3 regions of the Hyphomicrobium sp. 2TAF46 genome follow, and region 1 is predicted to be linked to each of the others. Evidence: predicted binding sites of a transcription regulator. Region 1 holds the regulator's gene; each other region holds the start of a gene.
What was found. Region 1 encodes PhoB, which activates phosphate uptake and scavenging genes when phosphate is short. Its sites were predicted from a motif close to TGTCATNNANCTGTCAT; they were not measured.
Positions count from the first base shown of each region.

Region 2: ppk2 (polyphosphate kinase 2) is a predicted target of PhoB. The motif match lies at 1,383-1,399, and genes of this name have one in related genera.
Region 3: AB4Z24_RS05085 (UDP-2,3-diacylglucosamine diphosphatase) is a predicted target of PhoB. The motif match lies at 1,853-1,869, and genes of this name have one in related genera.

Region 1 is NZ_JBFRFO010000002.1:535,238-538,512, reverse strand. Features, by position in the region: gene AB4Z24_RS06455 (zinc ABC transporter substrate-binding protein) at 1-872, shown strand, start outside; gene phoB (phosphate regulon transcriptional regulator PhoB) at 897-1,604, opposite strand; gene phoU (phosphate signaling complex protein PhoU) at 1,642-2,352, opposite strand; gene pstB (phosphate ABC transporter ATP-binding protein PstB) at 2,395-3,180, opposite strand; gene pstA (phosphate ABC transporter permease PstA) at 3,177-3,275, opposite strand, start outside.
Region 2 is NZ_JBFRFO010000005.1:164,667-167,941, forward strand. Features, by position in the region: gene AB4Z24_RS12195 (hypothetical protein) at 1-298, shown strand, start outside; gene ppk2 (polyphosphate kinase 2) at 399-1,325, opposite strand; gene AB4Z24_RS12205 (aldo/keto reductase) at 1,449-2,474, opposite strand; gene AB4Z24_RS12210 (hypothetical protein) at 2,814-3,275, shown strand, end outside.
Region 3 is NZ_JBFRFO010000002.1:253,573-256,847, reverse strand. Features, by position in the region: gene AB4Z24_RS05090 (DUF3419 family protein) at 1-922, opposite strand, end outside; gene AB4Z24_RS05085 (UDP-2,3-diacylglucosamine diphosphatase) at 971-1,780, opposite strand; gene AB4Z24_RS05080 (hypothetical protein) at 2,065-2,298, opposite strand; gene AB4Z24_RS05075 (CCA tRNA nucleotidyltransferase) at 2,396-3,275, opposite strand, start outside.

The DNA of each region.
Region 1 (3,275 bases):
CGATCAAGCCCATTCATTCCCTCGTCAGCCGGATCATGGACGGCGTCGGTGTGCCGCAGCTCGTGGTCGAGGGTTCGGCCTCGCCGCATACGTTCACGCTGAAGCCTTCGACGGCCCGGGCCATTCACGATGCTGAAGTCTTCGTTCGTGTGTCCGACCAGCTCGAGCCATTCACGCGGAAAATCGTGGCGTCGTTGCCTGCGAACGTGACGGTGCTGACGCTCGCGGGTGCGGACGGCGTGAAGCTTCTCGATCAGCGTCAGGGCGGCGCCTTCGAGAAGCATGAACACGAGCATGAGCATGAAGAAGCGAGTGGCGCAGCGGGTGATCACGACGACCACGACGAAGATGGCAAGGACGGGCACATCTGGCTCGATCCGCAGAACGCCAAGGCTATTGCCGCCGACGTCGCGAAAACGCTCGAGGCGCGCTATCCGGAATATGTCGACAAGTTCAAAGCCAACACGACCGCGCTTATCGCCGATCTCGACACGCTCGATAGCCAACTGACGGCGGAGCTCAAGGACTCAAAAGGAAAGCCGTTCATCGTCTTTCACGACGCGACGCAGTATTTTGAGGATCACTTCGGGCAGAAGGCTGCGGGCTCGATCACTGTCAGTCCTGACGTGCCGCCGAGCGCCAAGCGGCTGACGGAGGTTCGTCACAAGCTATCGTCGCTCGGCGCCATTTGTGTTTTCGTCGAGCCGAATTTCCAGCCGAAGCTCGTGGACGCAGTCACCGAAGGAACGAACGCGCGTTCGGGAACGATCGATGCCGAGGGGCAAACGCTTAACCCTGGGCCAGGCCTCTACTTCGATCTGATGCGCGGCGTCGCCCACAGTATTTCGGACTGTCTGAACGGGCAGAGCTGAGCCGTTCGATGCCGGCGCGGGCCCTTACTGGGCCGGCGCTTCGGCCTCGCGTCCGTCGAACACGTATCCGGCACCGCGGACCGTGCGGATCGGATCGCTTTCGTTGCCCCGGATCAGCGATTTTCTGAGGCGGCCGATGTGAACGTCCACTGTCCGCTCGTCGACCTCGGAGGACTGGCCCCAGACGCGATCGAGCAGCTGGCTGCGCGACAGAACGCGGCGCGGGCTTTCCATGAAGACTTCCAGCATCCGGTATTCGGTCGGGCCGAGACGCACTTCGCGCGGGCCGCGAGTCACCTTGTGGGCGCCGCGATCCATGGTGATCTCGCCGGAGACGAGGATATCGCTCATCCGCTCGGGCGCCGCGCGCCGAAGCAGAGCCTTGATCCTTGCCATCAACTCCTGAACCGAGAAGGGCTTCGTCACGTAATCGTCGGCGCCGGTCGTCAGCCCCCGCACGCGGTCGGTTTCTTCACCGCGCGCGGTCAACAGAATGATGGGCAGGCTTTGCGTCTCGGTGCGATTGCGAAGACGGCGGCACAACTCGATCCCGGAGATCTTTGGGATCATCCAGTCGAGTATCGCAAGATCGAAACTTTGCTCCGAAAGAAGAAGCTCCGCTTCCTCTCCGTCCGAGGCTTGCACGACGTCATAGCCTTCGGACTGAAGATTGTATTTCAGAAGTTCTGCGAGTGGAGCTTCGTCTTCGACGACGATGATCTTGGCTGGCATGGCTTTTCGTCAGTGTTCCTTCACAAGGTCTTCGTCATTAACGCGGCGTGATCAACGTCGACGACGTCTTGTCGCCCTTCGGCCGATCGTCGGCGATGGGTACGCCGTGAACGAGGTAGTAGACGTTCTCGGCGATGTTGGTCGTGTGGTCGCCGATGCGCTCGATGTTCTTGGCGCCGAACAGGAAGTGCGTGCAGATGCCAATGTTGCGCGGATCTTCCATCATGTACGTCAGCAGTTCGCGGAACAGCGAATTGTACATCGCGTCGACCTGCTGATCGTCGCGCCAGACCTGCATCGCCTTCTCGGCATCGAGCGCGGTCAGCGCATCGAGGACGTCGCGGAGCTGGGTCTGCACCATTTCCGTCATGTGGCGCATGCCGGTCATCAGCGGCTTCGGATAGGGTTCGTTGGCGATCGCGAGAGCGCGCTTGGCGATGTTCTTCGCCAGGTCGCCGATGCGCTCGAGATCGGCTGCGATCTTGATGACGGTCATGATGTGACGGAGATCGTTGGCCAGCGGTTGGCGGCGCGCGATCATCACGATGACCTGTTCCTGCAGCTCACGCTCGAGCTGATCGACCATCACGTCGTCCGAAACGGCCTTTTCGGCGAGTTTCGGATCGCGGCGCTCGAGCGCATCCATGGCCTGCACGAGAAGCTTCTCAGCGTAGCCGCCCATCTGCGCGATGCGGCGATCGAGAAGTCTCAACTCGTCTTCATACGATTTCACGGTATGTTCGTTCATGGTCTCAATTCCTGAAATCCGATTTGGGCTCAACGCCACGCATTATCCGAAGCGGCCGGTGATGTAGTCCTGGGTCCGCTTGTCCGACGGGTTTGTGAAAAGCTTCTGGGTGACGCCAAATTCAACAAGTTCGCCGAGATACATAAACGCGGTGCGCTGAGAAACGCGGGCGGCCTGCTGCATGTTGTGAGTGACGATTGCGATCGTGAACTCGTTCTTCAGTTCGTCGATCAACTCTTCGACCTTTGCGGTCGAGATCGGGTCGAGCGCCGAGCACGGCTCGTCGAAGAGGATGACCTCAGGACGGATTGCGACGGTGCGTGCGATGCACAGGCGCTGCTGCTGTCCGCCGGAAAGGCTCAAGCCGCTGCTGTGAAGCTTGTCCTTGACTTCCTTCCAGAGGGCGGCCTTCTCGAGAGCGGATTCGACGCGGCCGTCGATTTCCGATTTCGGGAGACGCTCATAAAGGCGGATGCCGAACGCGATGTTTTCGTAAATCGTCATCGGGAACGGCGTCGGCTTCTGGAAGACCATGCCGATGCGCGAGCGAAGGAGGTTCAGATCCTTCATGTCGAGGACGTTCTCGCCGTCGAACATCACTTGGCCCTCGGCCCGCTGGTTCGGGTAGAGGTCGTACATGCGGTTCAGGACGCGAAGCAGCGTGGACTTGCCGCAACCGGACGGTCCGATGAACGCAGTGACCTGCCGCTCATAGAGCGGCAACGAGATGTTCTTCAGGGCCAGAGTCGAGCCGTAGAAGAATTTCAGGTTGCTGACCGTGATCTTTTCGGTAAGCCCCGTATCAACGTCTTTTGACATCAAGTTCATTGCTGCGTCCTCGAAGAGCTTAACCAACGTGCGGCGATGCTAAGTGTCAGCACGGCTGCGGTAATAAGTAATGCGCCTGTCCAAGCGAGACGCTG
Region 2 (3,275 bases), on a different contig from region 1:
CGACTTCATAAATCTCGGCGGCGACTACACGCTGATCGATCAGCACGGTGAGCATGTCGGTCATATCGACGGCGCTATTCTGACGATCGGCGGCAGGTGGAAGTGCAAAGTGCGCGGCGATCACGCCGAGTCGCGCTTGCTGCAAGTGATGAAGCTCTTCACCGGCATGGTCTCTTTCAACAGTCAGGCCCGCCGCCACGTTAAGAGCCTCGCTCACGACATCCGCGATGGCCGCATCAAACCGGACATCCAGCGTCAGGAAGCCGACCTCTATATGAACCCGCGCCGTATTCGCTAAACGGCCAAGCGGGCGTTACGGAGTGCGTGCTTCTCGTCACGCCCCCTGATCGGCTCCGCATGGAGCCGATCAAGGATCGTAAGTCGCTCTGCTCGGCCGATCAGTAGATCGCTGGCACGTAAAGGTCGTCCGGAACCGGCGCGCGGCTATAGTCTGGATGATGCACGCGTTCCGGCAGCACGACGGGTGCGCGCGGCACATCTTGATACGGAATTTGGCTCAGCAGGTGCTGAATGCAATTGAGCCTCGCCCGCTTCTTGTCGTCGGCATGAACGACCCACCAGCGCGCCTCGGGAATATGCGTATGCTCGAGCATCGCTTCCTTGGCCTTGGTGTAATCCTCCCAACGCCGCCGCGACTCGAGATCCATCGGTGAGAGCTTCCACTGCTTGATCGGATCGTGGATCCGCATTTGGAATCGCAGATGCTGCTCATCGTCGGAAATCGAGAACCAGTATTTGATCAGCGTAATGCCCGAGCGCACGAGCATCTTCTCGAATTCCGGAACCGTGCGGAAGAATTCTTCGAGATCGTTCTCCGTGCAGAAGCCCATGACGCGTTCGACGCCGGCACGATTGTACCAGGAGCGATCGAAAAGCACGACTTCACCGGCGGCCGGAAGATGCGGCACATAACGCTGGAAATACCACTGCGAACGTTCTCGCTCGCTTGGCGCCGGCAACGCGACGACCCGTACGACACGCGGGTTGAGACGCTGCGTGATCCGCTTGATCACGCCGCCTTTGCCGGCTGCGTCCCGGCCTTCGAAAATGACGACGACCTTGGCCTTGGTGTTGACGACCCAGTCCTGAAGCTTGATCAGCTCACGCTGTAACCGGAAGAGTTCCTTGAAATAGACTTGGCGATCGAGAAGGCCCGCCTCGCCGTCGCGGTCATGGCCGTCGAGCAGGCGCGCCAGTCGCGCGTCGTCCATTTCCATTTCGAATTCTTCGTCGAAGCTGTCCGCGATCTCCGCCTCGATACGCGCCGGATTTGCCCGCTCGCTTTTTTCGTGCTCGTCCATCATTGCTCTATGATCCGCATTATCCGCCTCGGAATTGCGCGCGATCTTTTCGCGAGCCACATGACAGCCTCGTGACAAATCTCGACATAACGAAATTCCCGAGCGTTCAAAGCCTCTTGTGCTCTCCTAAACAGGCAATGGATTGCGTTCGGTGAAGCCCCTCTGGTGCCAATAGGGATAAGCTTTCGCCGTCTCGCTCGCGGCATCGAGCTTTTTGATTTGCTCGGGCGTCAGGCTCCAGCCGATCGAACCGAGATTGTCCTTCAATTGCTGCTCGTTCCGCGCGCCGATGATGACGCTCGAAACCGTCGGGCGATGGAAGAGCCAGTTGAGCGCGATCTGCGGCACGCTCTTTCCCGTTTCTTTCGCTATATCATCGAGGGCATCGACGACTTTGAACACGCGTTCGTTCGGAACGGGCGGCCCCTGTTCGGACGTCTTGTGAAGGCGGCTTGTTTCCGGCAAAGGCTGTCCACGTCTCAATTTGCCGGTGAGGCGTCCCCACCCGAGCGGACTCCAAACCAGCGCGCCGATTCCCTGATCGAGCCCAAGCGGCATGAGTTCCCACTCGTAGTCGCGGCCAACGAGCGAATAATAGGTTTGGTTCGCGACGTAGCGCGGGTAGCCGTAACGATCTGCAACCGCGAGCGACTTCATCAAGTGCCAGCCCGAAAAGTTCGAGACGCCAGTGTAGCGAATCTTCCCTTCGCGAACGAGTTGATCGAGCGTCGAGAGCACCTCTTCCGGCGGCGTCAGTGCATCAAAGCCGTGCAGCTGGAAGATATCAATGTGATCCGTCTGCAGACGTTTCAGCGCTTGCTCCACGGTTTTCAGAAGATGGAAGCGCGATGATCCGACGTCGTTCGGCCCATCGCCAAAGCGGAACGTCGCTTTCGTCGAAATGAGAGCTTTATCGCGGCGTCCCTTTAGCGCTTCGCCGAGCACCGTCTCGGAATTTCCGTTCGAGTAGACGTCGGCCGTATCGAAAAGCGTGACACCCGCATCGAGGCAGAGATCGACCATGCGCCGGGCTTCTTTGACGTCGGTCGAGCCCCAGGCACTGAAAAATTCGCCTGAACCGCCGAAGGTCGCGGCTCCGAAACTCAAGAGCGGAACAGTTAATCCGGATGCGCCCAGTCTTCGGTGTTCCATCGCGTTCCCCTGTCCAATTCAGCGCCAATAAGGCCTCTGTATGCGGAGCGTTGCCGCACCAAACGACACAGGAGACCTCAATAATGACGTGTGAAATTGATCACATATCGCGGTGTTCCATACGCAAAGTTCACAATTCACTCGCCCAAAAGTAGCGCGCTAACCTTTTCGGCGAGTGGTTTATTTGCCTTAACTTTTTAATAAATAAACGCAAATTCCTCACGCGCGGCAGTTGTGCCGAAATAAGACGATATGCCGCGCGTCGAATCCTCCCTTGTTTTCGCCCAATTACGACGCTTCGTGCGCCCCGTTTGTGAAGACAAGTGAAGGAGAGTTAGTATGCGATTGAGTTTAATCGCAGTGGCGATGTGCTTGGCCTGGTTGGCCGGAATGACATCGGCAGAGGCGCGCACCTATCAGGGTCACAAGGGTGACCGTTACGAGCGCTCCTATAAGCATTCCGCTAGCAAGCGGCAGTACTCGGCCCGCTACGCATCGCGTAGCCGCTCCGTCCACCGTCAGTACTCAAACCGCAAGACTGGATCTGGCTACGCGTACCGTTCGGGGGCACGCCGTCACTATGCCAACAGCGGTAGCGGCGGACGCCACTATGCACAGCGCCGGTCCTATAGCGGCCGCAAATATGCGTCGGCCGGCAACGTCGGCGGCCGTCCGCGTGCATGGTGCGGTTGGTGGATGCGCACGCAGTTGGGCGGCGGTCCGGAATACAATCTCGCTGCCAACTGGCGGCACTATGGACGTGCGAGCGGACCGCAGATCGGCGCCGTTGTCGTCTGGCCG
Region 3 (3,275 bases), 280 kb from region 1:
GGCTGGCGCGGGCTTTGACGGCCATGAAATTGGCTTTGTCGAGATATGGCGGGCAGGGGCCTTCGCCTTGTGCCGCGTAGCGCCGGCCGAAGGCCTGCCAGGCGAAATAATTGTCCTTGAGGTCGAAGCCGGTCGCCAAGCGCTCGGCGCGTTCTTTCAGAACATCCGCCATCGGCCGCGTGTTGCCGTTCGACAACGCATCGTATTGCACCGGCGGAATTCCGAGGCCGAAGAGCGAGGCGCGGTTGGACGTGATCCAGCGCAAGACCGGATGATTGAATGCCGGCGCGATTTCGCGGGCGAAGATTTCGCGCTGCTCTTCGATGTTGCGGGCGTCGAGAATACGTTTCGGGTTCGCGCCGAAGACGCGGGCGGCGAGATGTCCGGTCGCGATGAAGCGTCCGAGCAGCCCGTAATGATAGAAGTTGCGGGCGAATCGCGTGATGCGGCGGCGTCCCGTCAGATCGCGGCCTTCCCAATAGCTCCGCGTATCTGCGTCGAGATGCTGTGCGATGAGATCGTTATAAAGGGCGACATTACGGCGATCGTTGGCGGCGCCGAAAAAGCGAAAGAAGGTCGCGTGGTTCGGTAAGTGCTGAGCGGCGGCGAGTTTCAGCTTGAGCAACGCGATGTGCGTTTCATTGAGATCGATCGCGTAAATGCGCGCCGGGTTGCCGGTGAGATAGCTCATGACGTTGCAGCCGCCCGAGGCGATCGTGAGCATGCGGCTTTGCGGGGTGAGTTCGAGCGCTTCCATATCGGCGCGCGGATCTTCCCAGATTTGCGGGTAGACCATCGACCGGAACGCAAACGTAAAGGTGCGTTCGAGAATGCCAGCAAAGCTCAGCGCGCTGTTCTGATGAACTGCTTCGCTCAATAGATCGGTACTCGCCGGCTCAAAAACTTTTGTGGTGACGTTCAATGGAGATCTCCGTTCGCCGGGGCTTTTCGCTGCCGGACGTGATGCCGCTTATGCCGCTTCGATGAACCAACGGCCTGAAGGCGCCTGCGAACCGCGGACGGCCATGTGCTCTTTCCAACGAATGATTTCGAATTGGCCGTCGAAGCGCTCGCCGATGGCGGTGCAGCTTTCGACCCAATCGCCGCAATTCAGATAGTGAATGCCGTCGATCATGCGTTCGTTGGCGTGATGGATGTGGCCGCAGATGAGACCATGCGTCTCGCGGCGGCGCGCTTCTCCGGCAAGAGCCTCTTCGAATTCGCCGATGTAGTTGACGGCGCTTTTCACTTTGTGTTTCAGGAACGCCGATAGCGACCAGTGGCCCAGGCCGAGCATGCGGCGCATGAAGTTCAGCGGGACGTTGAGCGCGAGAGCCGCGTCGTAGGAACGATCGCCGAGGAACGCCAGCCAGCGGGCGTAGCGGACGACGACATCGAATTCGTCGCCGTGCAGAACGAGATAGCGCTTGCCGTTAGCACCTTCGTGAATGGCGTCGCGGCGAAGTTCGACGCCGCCGAAATTCATACCGGTATAGTCACGCAAGCCGTCGTCGTGATTGCCGGGGATGAAGACTACGCGCGTGCCCTTGCGGGATTTGCGCAGCAATTTCTGCAGGACATCGTTATGGCTCTGCGGCCAGTGAGGACCGCGGCGCACCTTCCAGAAATCGACGATGTCGCCGACCAGGTAGAGCTCCTGACATTCAACGCATTTCAGGAAGTCGAGAAGAGCGGTCGCTTGCGAATTGCGCATCCCTAAGTGGATGTCGGAAATGAAGACTGCTCGGTATTCGATGTGTTCCGGGTTCGGTGCGCTCAATGTCGGCCCCCAGTCAGTACGCTTCCCATCAAAGCGACTTAGCTTTCATGTAAAACGTAGGACCGGATTCATGTTACAGGCGTGTGACGACAGCCTGCGGCAGCTTCAATGCGCTCGCCAGCAAATAGGTGCTCCCCAGGATTTACCAAGACCCGCGGATGAAATTTATTCCAGACACCGTGCTTCGGCTGCACCTTGGCTTAATCCGCACAGTGCGGAACCGGCCGCCAAAACGGGGCCGGTAGGACGGGGACTTCGCGCTCGCTCAGCGGCGATTCCCGATTTCAGAGTTCTGTTCTTTGGGAGATGCGTTCCCAGGCGAACAACAGAGCCGTGTCGACAGCGCCGACGAGAAGAAAGGCCAGCGCGATCGGATATGTCGATGATTCAGGCAACCCGAGATCGACTCCGCGAGTCGAAACGGCGAGTGCTGAGATGAGGCTGAGAAGGGCGAGTACGGCGAAGACAACTTGGACGAACTTCAACGAACGCTCACGTTCGCGACTGATGGTGTCCATCAAGGGTTTTCCTCAACGCAATACAAAATGCTGACCCGGCGACGGGCGGGAACTTAGCTTGAGCAAAAGCCGAGGTGAAGTGAAATTTGATGGATAGCTATGCAAGTGACTTCGCCGCCAGATCTTTGAGCACGTTGCGCTGCAGTTCGGCATCAGAGGGGAAATTATTCCCTATCCACCAATTTTCGAAAGCCTGAAGCACGTTACCGATGGCGGGGCCCGGCGCGATGCCGAGCGCGATCACGTCACTGCCCGAGACGGGCAATTTGGGGGCGGTCCAACGATCCGGCAGCAGCGCCCTTGCGCGCCAGTTTTGCGAACTGGGCGGAGCTTCGGAGCGCGCCCAGGCAAGGAGAACCGCGCGCTTGAAGTTTTCCGGGCCGAGTTTGTAAAGGGCGGCACGGCCCACCGCTTCGGACGTCTCCGGATCGATGCCGGGTTCGCTCGCGAAAACGGTTGCGATGCGAGAAGCCTCTGCGTTCGAGAGCTTCAGCTGTTCGGCGAGAAAGGTTTCGTCGCCGGGATGAATGACTGCGAGCGCGGCGAGGCGTGTTATCGGATCGGGCGTTTCGCCGAGGGCGGTCTCAATCGCGGAGAGACGCGCGAAACGATCCGGCTCGATGAGCGTGCGAATTGCGAGTTGCACGATGCCAGCTTTGTACATGACTGCGAGAACTTCCGGAGCGTTCGGCGCGGCGAGAAGTTTCAGCATTTCGGCACGAACACGTTCGGCGGAGAGAAGGATGATGCCATCCTTCAATTCTTCCGCAGCTGCGAGGCCCGTGGGATCGATCTGGCCATTGCCGTATTGGGCACTGAAGCGGAAAAAGCGCAGAATGCGAAGGAAATCCTCGCGTATTCGCTGTTTCGCATCGCCGATGAAACGGACGTGGCGCTTGCGCAAATCGTCGAGGCCGCCGACCGGATCGTAGAGAGTTCCGTCGGGATCGCAGTAGAGCGCGTTGATCGTGAAGTCG